Regions from separate parts of the Carnobacterium sp. CS13 genome, predicted to be linked through region 2. Evidence: riboswitches for the same ligand, from Rfam matches in the RefSeq annotation. Region 2 holds a riboswitch; each other region holds the start of a gene.
What was found. A riboswitch is a leader RNA that binds a small molecule or an ion and turns the genes downstream of it on or off. The one in region 2 is predicted to bind magnesium.

Region 1 (8,024 bases), 510 kb from region 2:
TTCCAACAGAATGATTGAACTAGCTTCTTTCGTAATATCTGCTGCGGTATCAACAGAAATCCCTACATCAGCCGTTCTCAATGCGGGCGCATCGTTGATGCCGTCTCCCATAAATCCAACTGTGTGTCCTTTTTGTTGCAATAATTCAATGATTCGAGCTTTTTGAGTTGGATTTAATTTAGCAAAAAGATTGACTTCTTCTGTTGCATCCATCAATTCGTTGTCATCCATCGTTTCAAGTTCTGTTCCAAGAATCACACGGTTCACTTCGATTCCAACTTCTTTACAGATTTTTTGAGCGACTATTTCGTTATCGCCAGTCAAAACTTTTACATTCACACCATGTTCATGGAGCGACTTAATAGCTGTGATAGAAGATTGTTTTGGCGGGTCTAAAAATTCCATGAACCCTACTAGCACCATATCTGCTTCATCTTTAATTGAGTAAACAGCTGAATCATGAACGTTCAGTTTATAGGCGACACCTAGTGCACGCATGCCTTCTTTGTTCATTTTGATGCTGACTTCTTCCATCGTTTTTTGTAATTCTGGTGTCAACGGAACAACTTCACCGTTCAATTCTACATATTGACAAACTTTCAGCATTTCTTCTACGGCGCCTTTAGTGATCATAATTTGCTGATCCCCTGTTTTGACAGCTACAGTTAAACGGCGTCTTGAGAAATCGAATGGAATTTCGTCAATTTTTTCGACTTTTTCTAATTCAGCTTCTTCACGATTTTCACTGAAATACTCAATGACAGCGTGATCCATCACATTTTTCCAACCGGTTTGATAATTTGAGTTCATATACGCTAACTCTAAAACACGATTGCTTTCTTCGCCAATCGGATTTACATGACGTACCAAAACGACTTTGTCTTCCGTTATCGTTCCAGTTTTATCCGTACATAAGACATCCATAGCACCCAAGTTTTGAATAGCATTTAATTCTTTAACGATTACTTTTTTCTTAGACATCGTAATCGCACCTTTAGCTAAGTTGCTCGTAATGATCATCGGCAGCATTTCTGGTGTTAAACCAACAGCTACTGCTATTGAGAAGAAGAAAGCTTCGCCCCAATCGCCTTTTGAGATTCCATTGATTAAAAATACAATAGGAACCATGACAAGCATAAAGTTGATCAATAATTTACTAACATTTTTTACGCCACGGTCAAAGCTCGTTTCTCCTCTAGATTTAGAAGATTGAGTAGCAATATCTCCAAAGAAAGTATCTTCTCCTGTTTTTAATACGACTACTTTTCCTTGTCCGCTTAAAACATCTGTCCCCATAAAAGCTAAGTTATGAAGATCCAAAGCCGTTACGTGCGGATCTTCTTTTTCGCCTTCTATTTGGACAAACTTTTCAATCGGCATCGATTCTCCCGTTAATGACGATTGATTGACGAATAAGTCCTTAGTCCAAATCAAACGAGCATCTGCTGGAATCAAGTCTCCTGTCGACAGATTGACAATATCGCCAGGAACGACTTCATCAATGGGGATTTCTTTCGTTACCCCTTCTCTGGTCACTGCACAAGTGGTTTCGATAAGTTCTTTCAAAGCCAAACTGGCTTTTTGAGAACGATATTCTTGAATAAAATGAAGTCCTGCACTGAATAAAATCATCAAGCCCATAACGATACTGGCTTCAAAATCTTTAGTAGCAGCTGAGACAACTAATAAAAGTGCTAAAACATAAATAAATGGATCTTTAAATGCTTGGAGTAATAGTAGATACCAAGGAACAGGCTTTTGAGCAGCGACTTCATTTAACCCAAATTCTTCTAAGCGCTTTTCCGCTTCTGATTTGCTTAAGCCTGACTCTCCTGTATCCAACTGTTTTAAAACTGCTTCTTCTGTGAGGTAGCCTAATTCTTTTAATTGGTTGTTTTTAGATTTTTTTTCTGTATAAATGTGCTTCTTTTGATTTGCCATTATTTTTTCCTCCTTTTGCCTTACCGGAAAAAACAAGTTTGCTACACTATTATCCTAATTAAGAGGGTCATGGCAGGCTTACTTATTTTTTCTTCATCTCTCCAACAATCATCACCTGGACTATCACTACTAGAGCCTTTTTCCATACCATTCACCTCGCCTTTTTTTGATAGGTCTGCGCATTACTCTGAAATGACAATTCAAAAACTCGAAATTACGATTGAAACCCTTTTAGAAAGCAAACAATAAAAAAGCATACACTCCATTCTGCGATAGAGTATATGCTTGAATATCCATTCTAAATAAACGATAAACGATTCCATATTTAAATACAGCTTTTTTGCACCTCAAAAAAGTTCCTTGTATTCCTTCTCCATCGTCGAGTTTTAGCACTATATGGCGTAGATTATTCATCAGCTACATTAAAAATGACCTTAATTCGATCATTCCTGTTGACCCATTGGTGTCTCTCGACGTTTTTGGGCAGCAGCGTTTTTCCATATAGGAGCCTCACCTAACAGAAGCTTTATTCATTTCATGTCATTTACTATGCTAGCTCAAAGATTTTTAGAAGTCAAGTTGCTCGATTTCTCTTCTTCTATTCTTTTAAAAGTTAAGTTTATTTCAAGTTTAATCCCCTTACTGATTGGCCATTTGAATGGGTTTGTCTTAAAATCAGCGGATTATTTTTCTTTTCCAACTTTTTCACCGATAATGGTTATTTTCAAAATAGAAGCAACTGGACTATAATAAAGAAAGCGGCAATTAGAAAGGGAGTTTTTAAATGAAATACAGTATAAATTGGGATTTAGAATCTATTTTTCCTGGAGGCAGTCGTTCAACTCAACTCCATGAAAAAATGGCTCTCCTTCAAGAACAGTTAGAGGAATTATCAAAAAATGTAACCAGTTGGAACAGTGAACAAGATGGACCTGATTTCAAACACTTTACACAATTATTAGCTTTACAAGAAAAAGTAACTTTTGGTTTGTCTCAAGTCCATACTTTTATTGAAGCTGTTCAATCTGCTGATATCAATAATAAACAAGCCAGTGCTCTATTGGGGAAAGCATTCGAATTAAGCAGCTTTTCGAGCACGGTTCAGACAATTTTAGCTAAAAAAATAGTTGAGATACCTGACTCTGAATGGACTAACTTAACAAATCTGCCTGAGTTTCAACCGATTCAATTTGTTTTAAATGAAATAAGAACTCAAGGTAAAGAATTATTGAGTGAAGCTGAAGAGGCCTTGATCAATTCTCTTTCCATTGATGGATTCCAAGGCTGGAGCGACCATTACGATACATTAGTTGCAACAATTGAAATTCCATTTGAAGATAAAGATGGGCGTGTAACCAACTTATCTGCGGGACAAGCCTACAATAAAATGAATGCGGATCCTGATGCTGAAGTTAGAGAACAGCTCTTTCAGAAATGGGAAGCAACTTGGTCAGCAAAAGCTCCTTTATTCAGCGATACGCTTAATCATTTAGCCGGATTTCGTTTAGCAGATTATCAAGCTCATGGCGTGACCGATTACTTAAAACGTCCGTTAGAATACAATCGAATGAAACGTGAAACATTAGATACCATGTGGCAAGCCGTTAGCGATCATAAACAGCCTTTTATAGATTATTTAAACCGAAAAGCCCAATTATTAGGAAAAGAAAAATTAGCTTGGCAAGATATTGAAGCGCCTGTTTTAGTTGGGAACGCAGAACCTCAAGTTTATCCGTATGATCAAGGGGCCGAGTTCATCATCGAAAACTTCAAAAAAGTGAGTCCAAAAATGGCTGATTTTGCTCAATATGCTTTTGAACACAATTGGATCGAAGCTGAAAACCGCAGCGGCAAACGTCCTGGCGGCTACTGTGCAGAATTGCCAGAAAGCAATGAATCAAGAATTTTTATGACTTATGCCGATTCACCAAGTGAAGTTTCTACTTTAGCACACGAATTAGGCCACGCTTTCCATAGCCATGTAATGAATGACTTGCCTGCTTTAAACCAACAATATGCGATGAATGTAGCTGAAACAGCTAGTACCTTCGCTGAAATGATCGTTGCCGATGCAACTGTAAAAGAAGCTAAAACAAAAGAGGCTAAAATTGGTTTACTAGATACGAAAATTCAAAACGCATTGGCAATGTTCTTGAACATTCATGCTCGTTTTATCTTTGAATCTAATTTTTATAAAGAACGCCAAACCGGTATTGTAACAGATGAACGCTTGTCTGAGTTAATGGAGGCTGCCCAAAAAGAAGCCTATCAAGATTCTTTAAGCAGCTACCATCCGCATTTTTGGGCTAGCAAATTACACTTCTTTATTGCGGATGTGCCTTTTTATAACTTCCCTTATACGTTTGGATACCTTTTCAGTCTAGGAATCTATGCTCAGTCTCTTGAAGAAAGCCAAGGATTTGAAGAGCGTTACATCGCTTTATTGAGAGATACGGCTTCTATGTCTACGGAAGATTTGGCAATGAAACACTTAAACGCTGATTTGACTAAACCCGAATTCTGGGAGGCTGGAATAGCGATTATGAAAAATGATGTTGAAACCTTTTTGACATTGACAGAAGATTTTTTAAATTAGTTTTCAAATAAAACCCGTTGCTTACACGCAACGGGTTTTTTATGGTGTTTTATGGAAACTGTTAAAATCAACTAGGCACAAAAACAGTTATGTGAGAAGCTAACACTTCAAGAGTTAAGGGCAAGTCATCTCCTGGGTCACCGTCAATATTCGTTCCTAGTTTTTCTTTTTTAGAGACAGCCACTTGGCCTGTTTTGAACCTTTCATATAAAACATCACGTGTATCATTCGTTTCTCCCTTAAGTAATTTAAGAAGCAAGGGTAATTTCTTTAGCAAGCTCGTTTTTTTTAATAAAACCAAATGCAAATACCCATCATCTGCTTTAGCTTCTGGTAACAGAGATGAAAAACCGCCTACTGAATTGGTGAGCGCAACTAAAACCAATTCAGCTTCTTGTGAAAAAGTTTTTTCATCTAAGGTTAATTTGAATGAGTAGCTTTTATTCTTTTTTGCTGCTTTTAAGCCTTCCAAAATATAAGCAAAAAAACCTAATTTAGTTTTTTGTTCTGTACTAACATTCTGAACAGCTTCAGGGATGCTTCCGATTGCAATGACATCAATAAAGTAATCATCATTGACTTTTCCAACATCTATCTTGCATTTAGCAGCTGTAGGCAGCATGGCAATGGCTTCCGCGGGATCCATAGGAATACCAAGTGCATGACCTAAATCATTAGCAGTTCCCATAGGGATAAAACCAAAGTCAGGACGATAAGCTTCTCCTGCGATGCCATTAACACATTCGTTTATTGTGCCGTCTCCACCCATAACAAAAACAGCTTCCACTCTATCTTTTGCTGCTTCATTAGCAAATCGTTTAGCATCTCCGGCTTTCTCAGTCTTTTTTACTATTAGTTTATCAAACATTTTCTCTAATGTTGCTTGGGCATTTAACGCGTACTGTTCTCCTTCTTCATTTCCTGAAGAAGGATTTATGATTAATACAGCTAAGCTCATTTTAGCCCTCCTTTATTCTTGGTATACCTTTCAAAAAAATAAATAATACGTTTTTTCAAAAGATTCTTTTACTCGCCTACTATCAGTATACTAAGTAAGTGTTCTTATTTATACAAAAAAGACCCGAACAAAACCATGGCTGGCCTTATTCGAGTCTTTTTATTTTCATTATTGTTTTTAATAACGTCCGTAACCGACAACTTTGCTTGCCCAATATCCAGAAGTATATGAAGCATAGGCAACACCGGTACTGCTTTGAGAGCCAACAAATTGTCCGCCGCCAGAAACGATTCCTACGTGGTCAATAGTTGAACCACCAAGTGAGAAGAACACTAAGTCTCCTGCTTGTGGGTTAGATACTTTCGTTGATGCATTGTATTGTGCAGAAGCTACACGCGGCAAGTTGATGCCCGCTTTAGCAAAAACATACGATGTAAAACCAGAACAATCAAAACCTGAGGTTGTTGTACCGCCCCATAAATATGGTGTTCCTAACACGCTATTTGCAGTAGACTGCAATGCAGACCATGAAGTTCCGCCTGTTGAAGGAGCTGGAGCTGGTGTTGGTGCCGGTTTTGGTTTTGGTTTTGGTTTAGACACTGGTTTACTAGGCGCTGGCGTAGTTGCAGCAGTGTTATTCGAGTTAGAGCTATTCGAACTAGACGAATTCGAACTAGTCGTATTTGAGTTAGCTGTTGTTGCTGGATTACTATTCGTTGATGCAGGTTGAGACGCTGTTTCCGTACTTGGAGCTGGTGTTTCTGCTTGTACTTCTGTTACAGCTTCGTCATTGCTTTGTTCTGAAGTTGCCGCAGATGCAGTTTCGTTTGCTGCTACTTCAGTAGAAGCGGCTTCTGTTGCAGCTGCTTCTTCAGCTTTTTCTTCTTCAACTTTTTTCTGTTCAAAAGCTACTTGGACAGCTTTTTCTGCAGCCGCTTGAGCTGTAGTATATTCAGTAACAGCATTTTCTGCAGCTGTTTTTTGAGCTAAGAAAGCATCTTTATCTTCTTGAGCCGTGGCCATTTCAGAAGCGAGTTGCGAAACAACTACTTCTTTTTCCAACATTTGTTGCTCAAGAGAACTTTGTGCATCTTCCAGCTGAGCAGCTAATGCATTTTGTTGAACGATTGTTTGTTCCGTTGCTGTTTTCTTTTCAATCACTAATTTTTGATCGGCTACTTGTTCTTCAACAAGGTTTTTATTGGCATCTACTAATTTACTAACCACATCTAAGCGGCCTACTACGTCTACTAAAGATTCTGCTTCAATGACGAATTCTATGTAGTTTTGAGTATCTCCATTAGTTTGGACTGTTCGAGCTTGTTGATCCAATTGTTCATTTCGTTGTTCAATTTTTTCTTCTAGTGCTTCAATTTCTGTTTTCAACGTATCCATTTCTTTTTGAGATTTTTGGATATCAGCTACTAATTTTTGAGATTTTTCTTTATTTACACTAATAGTATTATTGATCGTTTCTAATTGCTCTTGTGTAGTAATTTTTTCTGTTGCTAAACCATTTATTTTTTGTTCTGCTTCTTCAATATTTTTTTTATTTTGGTTTACTTTTTGTTCTGCTTCTTCGATTTTGTCTGTATAGGATTCAGCACCAACCGCTGTTGGCAATATAAGAGAGCTAAAAGTCATTGTTCCTAAAATAGCAATTGAAAGTAATTTTTTATTCACTAGTCTCTTTCCTCCAAATTTCATTTTTTAATCTTAAGTAAAATTTACTCTTACTTCACAAGTCATAGTATAACATGAAAGACAAGTCAGTAAGGTTTCGTTTAGATTACAATTAAGTGTCAACTCTTTTAACGTTCTTTGTCTGATTATTCCTCTTCTTCTTCATTCCCCTCTTGTAAAGCATAGGTTTTATTTAAATTGACAACCTGCTTCATGATCGTTAATCAACCCAGCAGCTTGCAAGTAAGCATAACACGTCACTGGTCCAATAAAAGAAAAGTTTCTTTTTTTCATATCTGCTGCAAGTTTTTCGGATAATTCAGTTTTCACAGGAATTTGTTCCCCAGTGCTGTAGTGATTGACGATTGGTTGATAATCCACAAAAGACCATAAGTAGCGATCAAAGGTTCCCCATTCTTCTTGAACCGCTAAAAAGGACCGTGCGTTTTTGATAATGGCTTTTATTTTTAATTTATGGCGTATAATGCCGGGATTAGCCAGCAGTTCTTCTATTTTTAGTTGATCATAAATTTGGATTTTTAGTGGATCAAACCCATCTAAAGCCTCACGGTAATTCTCTCTTTTCGCTAATATAGTAGACCAGCTCAAACCAGCTTGCATGGTTTCAAGAATCAGTAATTCAAACAACTCTTTGTCATCATGATGTGGCTCCCCCCATTCATAATCATGGTAATGTTGATCTAATGGCGTTTTTGTTGCCCAAGTACATCGCATCCTATCATTCATCCTTTCTATCTTCCTGTCTTTTACGATCGGTTTAGTACATTGATTTTTTTAAAATCGGGTCAGCTCAATTCATTTTAGCTTAAAAAAACACTCTCTGCT
Region 2 (8,024 bases):
CATGGGTTCTTTCTGGTGAGAAACTTGAAAAACTGTTCAAGATGACTAATTTCAGCCACGATGAATCCATCAGACGTTTTGCTCGTCAATTAAGAGCTATGGGCATTGATGAAGAAATGCGCGAAAGAGGCGCAGTAGACGGAGATACAGTTCGTATTATGAAATATGAATTTGAGTTTGTTGAGTAGCAGTAAGTTGAATAGTGTAAAGAAGAATCCAATGGATGGCGACATCTTATTGGGTTCTTTTTTTGATACGAGTAAGTGCTTATCGCTAATTCAAGTGAAGTTTGCTAAAATAAAGTGAATCGTTTGAGCACTATTGCTATTCAATAAAAATATGACACAGTTGGGACAGGATAAAATGGAATTATTATTTTTAGGAACCGGTGCAGGAGTTCCGGCAAAACATCGCAATGTCACAAGCATTGCACTAAAATTGTTAGAAGAACGAAACAGTATTTGGCTATTTGATTGTGGAGAAGCCACGCAACAGCAAATTCTGCACACTACTTTAAAACCGCGTAAGATAAATAAGATTTTTATTACACATCTTCATGGAGATCATATTTTTGGATTGCCTGGTTTGATCAGCAGCCGAGCTTTTCAAGGGGGAGAAGACCCATTAACGATTTACGGACCAAAAGGCATCAAAAATTTTGTATTGACCAGTTTGAAAGTCTCAGGTACTTTTTTGAAGTATCCATTAAATTTTCATGAAATTCATGAAGCAGATGTGATTTTTGAAGATGCACAATTTAAGGTTTCATGCTTGCCGCTAGAACACGGCATCCAATCGTTTGGTTACCGAGTTGAAGAAGCTGATCATCAAGGAAGTCTGAAAGTTGAAAAATTAAAAGAAGCTGGAGTGCCTTTTGGTCCGCTGTATGGAAAGTTAAAGAACGGCGAAACCATTACTTTAGCGGATGGTCGGATTTTTAACGGTCAAGATTTTATTGGAGAAACACAAAAAGGACGAGTGGTCGCTATTTTAGGAGATACAAAAAAAACTGCCAATAGTGCTATTTTAGCTCAAAATGCTGACGTATTGGTACATGAAAGCACCTTTGAAGGATCTGATCGAAAAATGGCTCGTGACTACAACCATTCAACGAATCTGGATGCAGCTGAAGTTGCTTTAGATGCAGGCGTTAAACAACTGCTTTTAACTCATATCAGCGCTCGCTACCTTGGAAAAGATGTTCATCTATTGGAAAAAGAAGCACAAAAAATCTTTAAACAGACTCATATCGTAAAGGATTTTGAAGAAATTGATATTCCGTTAAAAAGAACGACAACTAAGAAATGAGGGTGTAAGATATGGCAAACAAGCGAAACGGCTTAGCGAATAAGATTGTACTTATTACGGGAGGTTCCACTGGTTTAGGGGAACAAATCGCTTATGAAGCAGCTAAGCAAGGTGCAATCGTAGTGGTCAGTGCTCGCAGGATGGATTTACTAGCAGAAGTAAAAAAGAAGTGTGCAAACTACTCTGGAAAAGCAGCTTACGCCTATGCTATGGATGTTTCTGATCCAGAAGAAATTCAGACGGTTATTGAAACCATCCATCAAGAAGTAGGCGCTGTTGATATTTTAGTTAACAATGCTGGTTTTGGCCATTTTGAAGAAGCATTGACCTTTAAAATGAGTGTTGCTGAAAATATGTTTAGGGTAAATGTCTTGGGAATGATGTATGTAACTCAATTAGTCGCTATCCAAATGGCAGAAAAACGTCAAGGCCATATTATCAATGTGGCTTCACAAGGAGGCAAAATGGCAACTCCGAAGTCAAGTATTTATTCAGCTACAAAATTTGCTGTCATAGGGTACTCAAATGCCTTACGATTGGAGTTAAAACCTTTAAATGTTTTTGTTACAACTGTAAATCCAGGACCAATTGAAACCAACTTCTTTGATATTGCAGATGAAAGCGGAAAATATTTAGAAAAAGTTGGAAGCATGGTCTTAAATTCTACTGTTGTTGCAAAACGTGTCGTGGCTTTGATGGGCACGTCTAAAAGAGAGTTAAATCTTCCTTATTCTATGGAAATAGCTGGAAAATTGTATTACTTATTTCCGAAAGTAGGAGATTTTTTAGCATTGAATCTATTTAACAATAAATAAAGAGTTTTCATTAGGGGAAGAAACCCCGTTATGCTAAAATCAATGTATAGAAATTGAGCAGAGTTTCAGTTTTATTTTTAGTAAAAGGGGGAAGATAAAATGAAAAAACAGTGGGGCATTGTGGTAGCTATTATATTAGTTTTAATGATTGCTTTATTTGCAGTAGTGAATGTAGAAGCGGTTCCAGTTAACTTTGGCTTTACAATGGTGTCGTGGCCGCTGATCATGGTGATCTTAGGTTCTTTATTTATTGGGGCACTGATAACGGTGTTGATCGCAACGAATTCTGCTTTTAAGACCAAGAAACAAATTAAAAATTATAAAGATGAATTATCCAAAATAGACCAAACGAAACAAAATGAACTAGATAATGTGAGAATGGAATATGAACAAAAATTAAACGATCAAGATGCTAAAATCATTGAACAAGAAAATAAAATCAACAGTTTAGAAAAAGAATTGATCGATCGAATGACTCATGCAACACCAGACAACAAATAAAACACAATGGATTATTTTTAGGGTATGAAAGAAATAACTTCCTTTAAAAGATTGGGACAATTTTTTGTCTCAATCTTTTTTGGTGCGCCCGGCATGGGTGATAACTTGGTGGTGAAAGTCCACTACAGGCTTGGCAGTAGGAACTGTTAGCGAATAGCAAGGGTGTCTTTCGCGAGAAAGAATCCGAAGGAAGCTGGACGCAAACACTCGCACTGACGAACAGAAATCTCATACAAGGCTGACTGGAGATGGACGAGCTTGCCAAACAAAGCGAAGTCCGATACTGCACGAGTCTCCTACAGTAAATGAGGCAGTGACATGAGTGGAAGGTTATCATTCTTACCCGGGAGGTCTCACTAGCGGTAAACACCGTAGTAACAACGAATAGTGAGAAGTCAGCAGACGCCATAGTAGGAGAACACAGTTCTCCGAAGGGCAGAACAATAATAATCTTGGAATAAACAAGGAGGTGGATGTAGCTCACGACTACAGAAAACATCGTGGTATAGACCGAAAGATGGCTACTCTTGGAGGGATAAGTTGGAAACGAAAGAGTACAAGAGAGTGTAGAGAGCTACAGTAACGATATGATGAAACAAGATGGTATCTCATTAATCAATCAAATCGCTAATTCAGATAATTTAAAGTTAGCCAGCAAGAAAGTGTATCAAAATAAAGGAGCTGCCGGTATCGATGGAGTGACCGTTCATGAATTGGACGCTCACTTAATAAAATATGGTCAGCAAATGATAGAGAAGATGAGAGCAGGAACTTACCAACCACAACCTGTTAAGCGGGTTTCTATCCCTAAGGATAACGGTGGTATAAGAAACTTGGGAATTCCCGTAGTGCGAGATCGAGTGGTGCAACAAGCTATTCTACAAGTGATTGAACCCATCATTGACCCTTCCTTTTCGACATACAGTTATGGTTTTAGGAAAGGCAGGAACGCTCATCAAGCGATTAAACAGGCAGAACAATATGTATCCGAAGGATACAAAACGATTGTCGACTGTGATTTGCGTAACTATTTTGATACAGTTCATCATCAAAAGTTGATGAATTACCTCAACTACTATATCCAAGATAAAATAGTGTTGCGGTTAATATGGAATTTTCTTAAAGCTGGAATTATGGACGGCAATGTCTTTATTGAGAATTATAAAGGAACCCCTCAAGGTGGAGTTATCTCTCCACTACTCGCTAATGTCTATTTAAATCAACTAGATAGAGAATTAGAGAAGCGAGGACACCGGTTTGTACGTTATGCGGACGACTTTTGTATCTATGTGAAAACACCTAGAGCAGGAGAACGAGTTTTAAAAAGCGTGACGACCTTTATAGGGGGAAACCTCCGGTTGGAGATTAATACGGAAAAAAGTAAAGTGACTACTCCAGCTAAAGCTAAGTTTCTAGGTTTCACTATCTGGAAAACACAGGGAAAGTCAGAAGCCGCCCATCTAAGGCGGCTAAACTCAAGTTCCGTAACCGACTCAGAAAACTAACGAGCCGAAAACGTCCTGGTACATTCAAACAAATTATAAAAGAAATTAACCTCTATACACAAGGCTGGATTAATTATTATGGAATTGGAGATATGAAAAGCTTTATCAAGAGCGTAGCTCATTGGCTAAATCATCGATTGAGACAACTATGTTGGAAACGATGGAACAAAGTATCGACTAAATTTCGTATGTTAAGAAAGTATGGAATAGAGAAAGAAGAAGCATGGAAGGTGGCTAATACGAGAAAAGGGTATTGGCGTATGACCCGTACCCACACACTTCACGGAGCGATTACGAAGAAAAAGCTGGTAAATTGGGGTCTAAAAGACCTAAACCAACTTTTCCAGCAGAGATACTTAAGTTATTGAACCGCCGTATACCGAACGGTACGTACGGTGGTGTGAGAGGTCGGAGCCGTAAGGCTCCTCCTACTCGATTAATATAGAATAGAATTCAGACAGATCAAAGTTAGAAAAGACTAAAGCGCATCATTAAAAAAGAGCTGGCTTGAATATTAATTTTTTTTGTCCTACAATGAATAAGATAGATAGAATTAAATAGCCTTGTTAGGTGAGGCTACTGTACCAGAGATAAGCTACTGCCCAGAAACGTCCAAAGACGCCAACGGGTCAACAGGAATTTTCGAATTAAGGAAATTTTTAACGTAGCTGGGTCTGACCCTATGCTGTACAGTGCTGAAACTCAATGAAGGGGTGCGGGGATTAAGCCCATTTGAAGCAACTTGCCCAGCAATTGTTTTGCACGCCCTTCGGAGCGTGTTTTTTTTGTTTCTATTTTATCTTAAAGACAGATAGGAGCAGAAGAATAATTTTGCTCCTATCTTGCTCTTGATGCCTTATCATAAAATCCTTTAAGGGAGGTGGTTCGGATGGATTCTATTCCGTCTTGTCGACAGATGAAACAAATCAAAAACATCCCATCCATACGCTACATAAACTATTACAAGAAGGAGAAGCTCGTTTGAGGAGCCTTCCTGAGAGGAATGATTTTAATGAAAAGAATTGATGATAGAAAAAATAATTACTATGAAGGAATCTTTAAAGCTGCGAAGGAAAATAATCGTAAGAAGTTTCGTAAGTTATTCTTAAAACTCCATACAAATGACCAAGTAGAACTCTTCCATCTTCTATATACTGAAAAAAAGAAAAAAGTAGAGAGTTTCTTGGAACCGTCAGAGTTTGCGGAATTATTTGAATGGATGGATCCCGCTGATCAAACGGAAGCCTATGAAGCCTTTTCAACTGAATATATTGCGAATTTATTCCATTATATGGAGATAGATAATGTGGTGGATTTTTTATCCTACCGAGATGACGAAGAAAGACAGGCTCTCTTAAACCAGTTGGATGCAGCAGAAAGAAGCAGAGTAGAAGAAATGCTTGCCTATGAGCCAGAGACTGCCGGATCCATTATGACTAAAGGATTTATCAGTGTTTCTCCTGAAAACACTGTGCAGCAGACGGTAAAAATGGTGCGTATCTTTGCTAAAGAAACAGAAATGGTTTACTATATTTATGTTTTAGATAAAGAAAACAGATTGGTAGGTATTTTGTCTCTTCGTGACATGATTCTTCATCCAGAAGATACAAAAGTTCAAGACGTTATGCTTACCCAGCTAACCTTTGTGAGAATCAATGATGACCAGGAAGTAGTTGCACGTATGATTCAAGATTACGATTTACTAGCAGTTCCTGTTTTAAACGATGAAGATGTGATGTTAGGAATTGTAACTGTTGACGATGTGATGGATATTCTAGTTGAAGAGACTACAGAAGATTTTAATGAATTTTCTGCTATCCGAAAAACTAAAAGCAAAATGGAAAGAGGAGAAGAAAGCGCTTGGCAAACTGCTCGAGTAAGGATGCCGTGGATCATCATCCTTGTTTTCTTGGGAATGATCAGTGCCTCTTTAATTAGTTCTTTTGAAGAAACTTTGAATCAAGTTGTAGTGCTTGCTGCTTTTATCCCCATTATTATGGATTCAGCCGGAAATGTAGGAACGCAGTCATTGGCAGTAGCGGTCCGAAACATTTCTATGGGAGAAAAAAGAACCAAGGAAGAATTTTGGCAGAATATACTAAAAGAATTAGTAGCAGGAATGATAATCGGGTTAGCTGCGGGAATAGTATTAGCACTCGTAGTAGGTATCTTTTATCAGAATCTAGTTTTAGCAGTGATTATTGGGTTTTCTCTTTTTGTGACCTTAAGCTTGTCTACTGTAGTGGGTGCTGTAATTCCTTTTCTTATCAACAGACTGAAAATTGACCCTGCTATTGCTTCTGGTCCTTTCATCACGACCATCAATGATGCAATGGGGTTATTGATTTACTTTAGCGTAGCAACAAAACTACTCCATGTGCTTTAAAAATCTGGAAGCAGCACCAAACGTATCTCAAGACGTTTGGTGCTGCTCTTTTTAGGGCAAACCTAAAACAGTACTTTTCTATTTAAAAGATTTTAACCAATCTAAAGAGAACTTGTGAATCAAAGTGTCGGTTTAAAGGATTGAAAGCGAAATCAATCAAAGTGTTATTGACTCAAGCTGTAGGAGATGCTACTTTGAATAAGTTGATATTACAAACAGAGGAGTATGCATACAGTGAAAAAAGAACATGTTCAGGTTAAACAGGTAATAATAGATCCAACAGCAATTGGATTATTTGGATTAGCAATAGTGACATTAGTTGCTTCTACACAAAAATTAGGATGGACTAACGGCGTTTCCGGTATCGTCCCTTGGGCTTTTATGCTAGGTGGAATTGGGCAGTTGATTGCTTCGTCATATGATGCAAAACACAACAATTTATTTGGAGCAACAGCTTTTGCAGCTTACGGCTTATTTTGGTTAGGAACAGGAATGAGCTGGATGGTTCAAAACGGTTTATTTGGAGCTGCTTTTCAGGCAATGTATGACCCTAGACAATTAGGTGTGGCTTTCTTAGGCTACTTTGTTTTCACTGTGTTTATGACATTGGGAGCGATGGAAACCAATAAAAATTTATTTATGATTTTCTTATTGATTGCTTTTCTTTTCTTAGGGCTGTTTATGTCAAGTTTTGGAATTGCAGAAAACTTCTTTCACATGATGGCTGCTATTGCTGAGTTTTTGATTGCTATCTTTGCTTTTTATGGAAGTGCGGCAGCAGTTTTAAATGGACATTTTGGTTATACTTTCTTGCCAATCGGCAAACCTTTTGGTATTTTTAAAAAATAAAAAAAGAAACTCCTCTTCTTGCAAGAGGAGTTTAAACCACGCTATTATGTATGCGGTTACCTTTAGGTGCTGATTCTTCGAAGTGCTTTTCAAAAAAATATCTAGTTTCAATAACTAGTTTGTCTAGTTATCTGACTTATGGTAAACTATGGGTAATTAAATTGTTAGAATAGGTGACTACATGAATAAAATAGAAGAAGAATTAATAGCCTGGACAAAAGAAATTACTCAATTTCGGTTTCCGCGTTGGGAAGACTTGCCAGATTTTGATTTATACATGGATCAAGTACTGACTTTGATTGATACTTATCTTTCTGTGTTTAATCCGAGTCAACAGAAAAAAATCATTACGGCGTCAATGGTAAATAATTATGTGAAATTAGGGTTGATTCCAGCTCCTGTGAAAAAGCGATATAAGAAAAAACATTTAGCGTACCTAATTGCGATTTCTGTTTTGAAACAAGTCTTGACTATTCCAGAAGTTAAAGAAGGAATTATCTATCAAGCTTCAATCAGCGGCATTCGGGAAGCGTATGATTTGTTTTGTACTGAACAAGAAGCAGCTTTGATAGCTATCGCTTCACATTTGGAGAAAAAAGATCGACACCCTTTGCCGTTGATGCCAAATGATACAGATATGGCTAATTTAGTTGTTCGCAC
Region 3 (8,024 bases), 1.2 Mb from region 2:
GAAGATTTTGCAACGATTGATTTGATTTCAAATGGGCGCGCAGAAATAGTTGCCGGCCGTGGTTCACGTGTTGGGGCTCATCAGTTATTCGGTGTCGATTTACAAGATTATGAAGAAATTTATGAAGAAAAGCTGGAATTGCTTAAACTGATCAATGAAAATGAACGTGTCACCTGGCAAGGAAACTTCCGGGCTCCCTTGCAAAACGCCGAGATTTTACCGCGTCCTTTAAGTGGATCGCTTCCCATTTGGCGTGCTGTAGGCGGTCCACCTTCTAGTGCAATCAAAGCAGGTTATATGGGACTCCCAATGGTGCTGACTACATTAGGCGGGCCGGCAATGAACTTTAAACATTCTATCGATGCTTACCGTGAAACTGCTCGGCAAAGTGGATTTGATCCAGCTAATTTGCCAGTCGCCACAACCAGTTTGTTTTATGTAGCTGACTCGACAAAAGAAGCGTTGCAAGGAATGTATCCGCATCTTAATGGCGGTTTCCAAGCCATTCGCGGTACTGGATATCCCAAACAACAATTTGCTCAAGCAACGGATTACCGTGATGCCTTGATGGTCGGCAGTACCGATCAAATCATTGAAAAGATATTGTATCAATATGAATTGTTCGGTATGCAGCGGTTTATGGCGCAAATTGACTTTGGCGGTGTGCCATTTGATAAGCTCATGAAAAATATAGAACTCATTGGAAACGACATTATCCCAGCAATTAAAAAATACACAAAAAATTAAAGGAGGTGAACTATGAAAATCGCTGTATTAGCCGGCTCTATCATCGGTTCCAAAACAAAAACAGCTATGCTGAAAACAGTAGAGATTCTTAAACAGAAGTACCCGGAACATGAAGTCGTACTTTTAGATTTAGCCGAGTATACAATGGTGTTCAGCGATGGACGGAATTACTTTGAGTATGACGGCGATACAAAATACGTTGCAGAGACGCTCATGGCTGCAGATGCCATCATCATTGGAACGCCTACTTTCCAAGCTTCTATCCCTGCCACACTTAAAAATATCTTCGACTTGCTTCCGGTCAACGCTTTTCGAGATAAAGTTGTCAGCAGTGTGATGACAGCCGGTACAACTAAACATTATTTAATGTTGGAACAACAGTTGAAACCCATTTTAGCGTATATGAAAGCACACATTGTCCCGACATACGTATTTATTGAAGAAAAAGATTTCTTGCGAAATGAGATCATAAATGACGATATCCTCTTTCGTTTAGAACGGCTCATCGAAGATACGGTATTGACCGTAGAAGCTTTCGCAGCTATTCGTAAGGAAAAAGACGAAGAATACGACTTTTAATGTTAAGAAAAGCAGACAAGCCCGCCTTGACTTCCATAAAAATAGGGAATACTACTTGGGGAGCAACGCTCCTTTCGTCGACTTGTATAAAGCACGCGTAGCGTGACTGTAGGCCTTTTAATCATCTTTTTTACGAGAGGTCTGGGCTTGAACGCTAGACATTGAACGCACAAAAAAACTTATGATACTCTGGAACAAAATAAGTGGATACAAATTTTTTAAAAAAAGAAATTCAAATTTAAAGGAGAAGATCAATATGACAAAAGTGAATTTAGCAGTAGTATTTTATAGTATGGGTGGAACAAATTATCAATTAGCACAATGGGCAGCAGAAGCCGCAACAGCAGCAGGCGCTGATGTCAGAGTATTAAAAGTACAAGAATTGGCTCCTGAAGCAATCATTCAAGGAAATGAAACTTGGAAAGCTACTGTCGAAGCAACAAAAGACGTTCCAGTAGCAACATCCGCTGATTTGGAGTGGGCAGATGCCATCATTTTCAGCACTCCAACGCGTTTCGGAAATATGCCATCACAAATGAAACAGTTCCTGGATATCCAAGGAGGCATTTGGGCTAGCGGAAAAACAGTTAACAAAGTAGTTAGTGCTATGTCTTCTGCGCAAAATCCGCATGGTGGACAAGAAGCAACAATCCTGTCATTGTATACCAGCATGATGCACTGGGGAGCCATTATTGCAGCGCCAGGGTATTCAGACCCTGTCTTATTCAAAGCAGGCGGCAACCCTTATGGAACAAGCGTGACTGTAGGACAAGACGGAAAAATGATTGAAGATGTAGCAGATGCTGTGAAATACCAAGCTGAGCGTACCGTCAAAGTGGCAGAATGGGTCAAAAAAGGCAACGAATAAGCCTGCTTCAGGTTGATTTTTTGAAACAAAGCATGAGTTAATTATTCAATTATGCAAAGGGGGGAGCGGGACTTGTGTCCTGTTCCCTTTTAAATTTATTTTAAAAAAAAGAGCAGCCCCAAACGTCTTGAATTGCGTTTGGGGCTGCTCTTCTATTTTCTTTCTAAAGCACATGAATCAGTTTTGTTGCTGCACTAAAATAAATCAATAACCCCATTGCATCATTGATCGTTGTAATAAAAGGCCCAGAAGCAATAGCGGGATCAATTTTCAATCTATTGATAAGGAAGGGAATGACTGCACCTACTACAGTAGATAAACTTAAAGTCACCAAAAGAGAAAAGCCAATAATGACGGCTAAAACGAGGTTCTGATAAAAAATGCCCACTACAAGTGCTAAAACTACCCCTGTAGATAATCCGATTATCATTCCTGCTAGAAGTTCTTTTAGGACGTTTTGCCAAAATTCTTCCCTAGTTTTTTCTTCTCCCATAGGAATATTTCGAACTGCAACCGCCAAGGATTGTGTGCCGACATTCTCAGCTGAATCCATAATAATCGGGATAAAAACAGCAAGCACGACCACTTGACTCAACGTTTCTTCAAATGAACTGATCAAAGAAGCACTGATCATTCCAAGGAAAACAAGAATGACGATCCACGGCATCCCTGCACGAGCAATTTGCCAAGCGCTTTCTTCTCCTCGTTCCGTTTTGCTTTTTTTTTGAATAGCAGAGAATTCATTAAAATCCTCTGTTGTTTCTTCAGCTAAAATATCCATCACATCATCTACAGTCACAATTCCCAACATCACATCTTCATCATTTAAAACAGGGACAGCTAATAAATCCTAATCTTGAATCATACGGGCAACTGCTTCTTGGTCATCATTCATACGCACAAAGGCTAGTTAAGTCAGCATAACATCTCGGACTTTTGTAACTTCCGAATTCAAGGTCGTGTCTCGTAAAGATAAGATGCCTACCAATCTGCTGGCTGTGTCTAAAACGTAAATATAATAAACCATTTCTGCTTCCTTAGCAAAAGTACGTACCATCTCCACTGTTTGCTGCACAGTATGTTCAGGATAAACGCTAATAAACCCTTTCGTCATAACGGACCCGGCAGTTTCCGGTTCATACGCAAGCATTTCTTCTACTCTGCTTCTTTCTGCTGCGTCTAATAAATTTAAGAAAACTTGACTTTCTTCGTCATCTCGATAAGATAAAAAGTTTACCACATTGTCTATCTCCATGTAATGGAATAAGTCCGCAAATTCTGCTGGTTCTAAAAAGCTCTCTACTTTTTTTCTCTTTTCAGGATATAAGAGGTGAAAAAGTTCAACTTGATCATTTGTATGAAGTTTCAAAAATAGCTTACGAAATTTTTTACGGTTGTTTTCCTTTGCGGCTTTGAAGATTCCTTCATAATATGTGTTTTTTCTGTCATCCATTCTTTTCATTACTATTATTCCTCTCAGGAAGGCTCATTAAAAGTGCTCCTCTTTCCTGTATTAGTTTTTGCACTATATGAATAAAACTTTTCGATTTTTTCATCTGTCGACAAGATGGAATAGAATCCACTTGAACCACCCCCTAGAGAATTTCATGGTAATGAAACAAGCTAACAGCAAAAACGTTTTTCTCCTGTTGACTTTTGCTTACCATTTAACTTAAAAAAGAAATAAAAAAAGCACGCTTCGAAGAGCGTGCAAAACAATTGCTGGGCAAGATGCTTCAAATGGGCTTAATCCCCGCACCCCTTCATTGAGTTTCAGCACTGTATAGCATAGGGACGATCCCAGCTACGTTAAAAATTTCCTTAATTCGAAAATTCCTGTTAACCCATTGGCGTCTTTGGACGTTTCTGGGTAGCAGCATCTCTCTAGTACAGTAGCCTCACCTAACAAGGCTATTCAATTCTTTCTATCTCTCTTATTCATTGTAGGACAAAAGAATTTAACATTTAAGCTTACTCTTTTTGAACGACGCTTTTTAGGATAGAAAAGTTAATCGTTTTGCTCTATCTCGTTGTACTCATTTTCCCAATCTGATTTAAACATAGCGTACGTTGCTATATCACAAAGGTTCCCTTCATTATTCTTTGCTCCCTCTCTTTTGATTCCTTCAAAATTCATTCCAACCTTTTCCATGACCTTTCCCGAACCAGGATTTTCGGTATGGTGGCTGGCTTCTATTCTATTAAATCCAACACATTCAAATAAAAATTCTTTAATAGCACTAAAAGCTTCTGTCATAATTCCTTTATTCCAATAATCCTTAGACATACAATACCCAATCACGGCAGATTCAATGTCGTTGTTTATCTGAACCACATCAATCGTTCCGATGACTTGTTGGTTTTCTTTTAACTCTATACACCAGCGATAGCAGTCTTCTTGTTCCAGCTCTTTTTGCCAATTTGAGATACTGGCTATTGTAACCTCGCTACTGTTATGCGGCTTCCATGTTAAATGTTTGGTTACTTCTTCATCACTTGCCCAGTTGTGATACACGTCTTCTGCATCATTTAGGGCGATCCTTCTTAAGAATAATCTTTCTGTTTCTAATGGTTGAGTACCGCTATGTTTCACCTAATCATCCTCCTCAGTATCATTCTTCTTTGTACCTATCATACAGAATAAATTTATATTATTCAGCGGCTGATTTTCTTAGAAACTATGAAATGCAATAAAACTTGTCACATTAACCCTATTCAATTTTTAAATAACAATTAATTTTTGACGAGTAGCATTCAAAAGCTACAAGAAAAAAGCACCTAACAAACGTTAGAAAGCTTCTTTTCTTGTAACTTTATGAAATATAACCTCCCAGTTACTGCAACTATTATCTGTTAATAGAACGTGCAACTCTTGATACAGTATGACGCTGTCCACGAATGGCTTTACTCATTGCGAAAATATTTTCAACCGTAGCAACTCCGCCATATCCAGCATCGCCAATATGTTGAATATCAACTCCACATATTTTATTTTGTAAAGCCATATACTTAATTGTATCAGGATCGGAACTTTCTTGGCTCGTTCCAATAGCGGTCATAACTAGAGCTCCTTCTTGGTGTGCTAATTTAACAGCTTCTTTTAAATCTTCTTTATCAAACCCTGGCACTGTTCCAATTGATGGTGTGAGAATAATATCCGCTCCAGCCTCAATCAAGCTTTTAATGACGTTTAAATCTGCAACAGCTTCATCGACTCCAGCACCATGCATTTTCCCAGCAATAATAAGACCAGAATAATGTTCTTTTGCTTTTTTTACTGTATCAATAATTGCGACATTTGTTACACCTGTTCCTGGATTACCTGTGAAACAGACAAAGTCTAATCCTAATTTTTCGATTTGTTTCAATGTTTCGCTATTGGCTTGACGCCCTAAAGAGATTTCTTCCCGTTCTTCAAGCATATCTGCAGACGTATCCACCGGTTCCAAGTTGACTCCAATCGGACGACCAACTAATTCATGCAAACGATCAACAAACGAGCCTTCGTATTCTCCGATTGCAAATACATCGGGATTTAATACATCGATTCCATTTAAAAGAATTAAATCAGCTCCGAATGCTCGTGCAATTTCTGAATTTGTAATATCGCCAATAAACGATTCACGCGGAGCCAAATTTTCGGATAGGATAACGCGGCCTTCGCTTGCTTTAATACTTTGTTTCAATTCTTGAGCATTCATAGCCAAAATTTCTGCAGTATTCGCACTAATTAAACGTTTATTCATTTTTTTCACTACTCCCTTTATAATTTTTGAGACAATGATTCATTTTCTTCTTGTGCTTTGAACCGTTTTTCAAGAGCTAAGAAGAACGGCAAGTAAAGCAGAACATCCAATACAATTAAAACAATTTGCAGAATCGAACCACTCACACTACCTGTTGTTAAGAAACCACTAATAATAGGCGGCATCGTCCAAGAGGCTACGACTCTAGTTAAAGGCACCAGTCCGATTGACATGGCGATATACGAAACAACTGCATTGACAATTGGAGCAAGTACAAACGGAACAAGCAGCATAAAGTTCAAGACTACTGGAATACCAAACATCGTCGGTTCATTAATATTAAATAAACCCGGTACAACTGTTATCGGAGCCATAATTTTGGTTTGTTTACTGGTATTTTTTTTGCGGGCTAAATAGCCGATAACCAGTACTAAACCAATCGTTGCTCCACCACCGCCGATATAAACAAAGTTGTCCATAAACGCTATCGTGATCACGTTTTTCAATTCGCTTCCAGCTTGATAAGCTGCTTGGTTAGCATCTAAATTCGCGATCCAAATCGGCTGCATAATAGAGTTCACCACATTACCGCCATGGATCCCAACAAACCATAGCAAACTGTTTAAACCTGCGACAATCACTGTACCAAAAATGTTATTACCCAATAATCCGAGCGGACCCCCTAAAACGACTTGAGCAATTTCATGTAAATTAGGCAATGTCATAGAATCAAGTAAAGCGTATACAATTAACCAAAATGTAATGATCGCTGCACCTGGGATAATGGCACTGAAACTTCTCGCAACAGCTGGCGGAACACTTTCTGGCAGCTTGATTTGAATATTGTGGTTAATGAACCACTGGTACACATATGCACTCAATAACCCTAGAATAATAGCAACGAACAAACCCCGAGCACCAAGATAAGTGACCGTAAGCCCTGATCCTGTTTCACCTGAAATAAAAGGTGTTACAACAACAAATGAAGCTAACGAAACAATTCCAGCAGCAACTCCATCTACTTTGTATTGAGTTGCCAAACTTTGGGCAATACCAAAACTTGCTATTAAACCAATCAAACCAAAACTGCTATCGACGCCTTTCCATAAATAACCTGATACACCGATATCTCCTAACCAAGCTTCCCAACCAGGAACTGGCAAGCTGGCAATGACCATAAAGATAGAACCAATGATGATTAAAGGCATGGCTAAAGTAATCCCATCGCGAATGGCCGTTAAATATTTATTTGTACTTAGTTTTACTGCAATCGGCATAACTTTTTCTTCAATAAAATTGTTTGACTGTGACATAATGAATCCCCCTTTTTTAATTACTTTATATAACAAAACAAACCACGTTAAACCCTTTCATTTCGTTAATTAGTAATATTTAGTTATTAAATACAGTATAGTCAATTAGTTTTATTTTGTAAACAATTAATTGATTATTTAACATTATTTATTTTTAATCATTACAAAAAATAAATAATAAGTTATACTATCTTTAATGACTTGCACCATAATAATCAACCGTAAAAATAAACCTTTATAAGAAAAAGAAGTAAGATAAGCAACTATCGTTTTAGCATATCACGCGTATTCTGTTGCTAAAAATGTCCTTCTTGCAAGAACAATATAGGCATTTATTTTATAAATAAATACAGAAAGAGGCTATTAGTATGTACCTATCTAAGAAGCAAGGTATACAAAAAACAAGAATATTAGATAAAATATACACCAAAGGACCTATCTCAAGAATCGAGATATCAAAAGAATTAAACATTACCCCTGCTACTGTAAGCGAAATAACAAACAAACTGATTGATGAAAAACATATTCATGAATTAGGCGAAGATGAAACAGGTAACAAACCAGGCCGCAAAAAAATTTTATTAACGATTTCATCCCAACACAGCTACTTCATAGGCGTAGAGTTATCCGATAAGTTTCTGTCCTTTTGTTTAAGCGATAATCTGGGATCGGTTATTGAACAACAAATTCTCTATCATAATAGTTGGGATTTTCAAGAGTCATTTACGGAGACTTTTTTTCTAGAAAAAATGACTCAGTTTATCGAACAAT

Region 1: it holds a riboswitch for magnesium, as region 2 does, so the genes downstream of both, mgtA (magnesium-translocating P-type ATPase) here and mgtE (magnesium transporter) in region 2, are expected to answer to the same signal.
Region 3: it holds a riboswitch for magnesium, as region 2 does, so the genes downstream of both, JHE06_RS10975 (magnesium transporter MgtE N-terminal domain-containing protein) here and mgtE (magnesium transporter) in region 2, are expected to answer to the same signal.

Annotation. Positions count from the first base shown of each region.
Region 1 is NZ_CP067364.1:657,878-665,901, reverse strand. Features, by position in the region: gene mgtA (magnesium-translocating P-type ATPase) at 1-1,941, opposite strand, end outside; M-box (ykoK) riboswitch at 2,305-2,470, opposite strand; gene JHE06_RS03220 (M3 family oligoendopeptidase) at 2,726-4,537, shown strand; gene JHE06_RS03215 (diacylglycerol/lipid kinase family protein) at 4,605-5,495, opposite strand; gene JHE06_RS03210 (C40 family peptidase) at 5,673-7,178, opposite strand; gene JHE06_RS03205 (DNA-3-methyladenine glycosylase I) at 7,368-7,925, opposite strand.
Region 2 is NZ_CP067364.1:1,165,236-1,173,259, forward strand. Features, by position in the region: gene obgE (GTPase ObgE) at 1-188, shown strand, start outside; gene rnz (ribonuclease Z) at 364-1,308, shown strand; gene JHE06_RS05720 (SDR family NAD(P)-dependent oxidoreductase) at 1,320-2,123, shown strand; gene JHE06_RS05725 (LapA family protein) at 2,223-2,624, shown strand; gene ltrA (group II intron reverse transcriptase/maturase) at 3,212-4,129, shown strand; gene JHE06_RS12165 (group II intron maturase-specific domain-containing protein) at 4,162-4,497, shown strand; M-box (ykoK) riboswitch at 4,685-4,848, shown strand; gene mgtE (magnesium transporter) at 5,142-6,515, shown strand; gene JHE06_RS05740 (acetate uptake transporter) at 6,750-7,364, shown strand; gene JHE06_RS05745 (DUF1836 domain-containing protein) at 7,546-8,024, shown strand, end outside.
Region 3 is NZ_CP067364.1:2,322,507-2,330,530, forward strand. Features, by position in the region: gene JHE06_RS10955 (LLM class flavin-dependent oxidoreductase) at 1-747, shown strand, start outside; gene JHE06_RS10960 (NADPH-dependent FMN reductase) at 760-1,326, shown strand; gene wrbA (NAD(P)H:quinone oxidoreductase) at 1,583-2,194, shown strand; gene JHE06_RS10970 (magnesium transporter) at 2,358-3,005, opposite strand; gene JHE06_RS10975 (magnesium transporter MgtE N-terminal domain-containing protein) at 3,105-3,656, opposite strand; M-box (ykoK) riboswitch at 3,948-4,111, opposite strand; gene JHE06_RS10980 (GNAT family N-acetyltransferase) at 4,203-4,787, opposite strand; gene JHE06_RS10985 (DUF7916 family protein) at 5,041-5,940, opposite strand; gene JHE06_RS10990 (PTS sugar transporter subunit IIC) at 5,958-7,253, opposite strand; gene JHE06_RS10995 (ROK family transcriptional regulator) at 7,622-8,024, shown strand, end outside.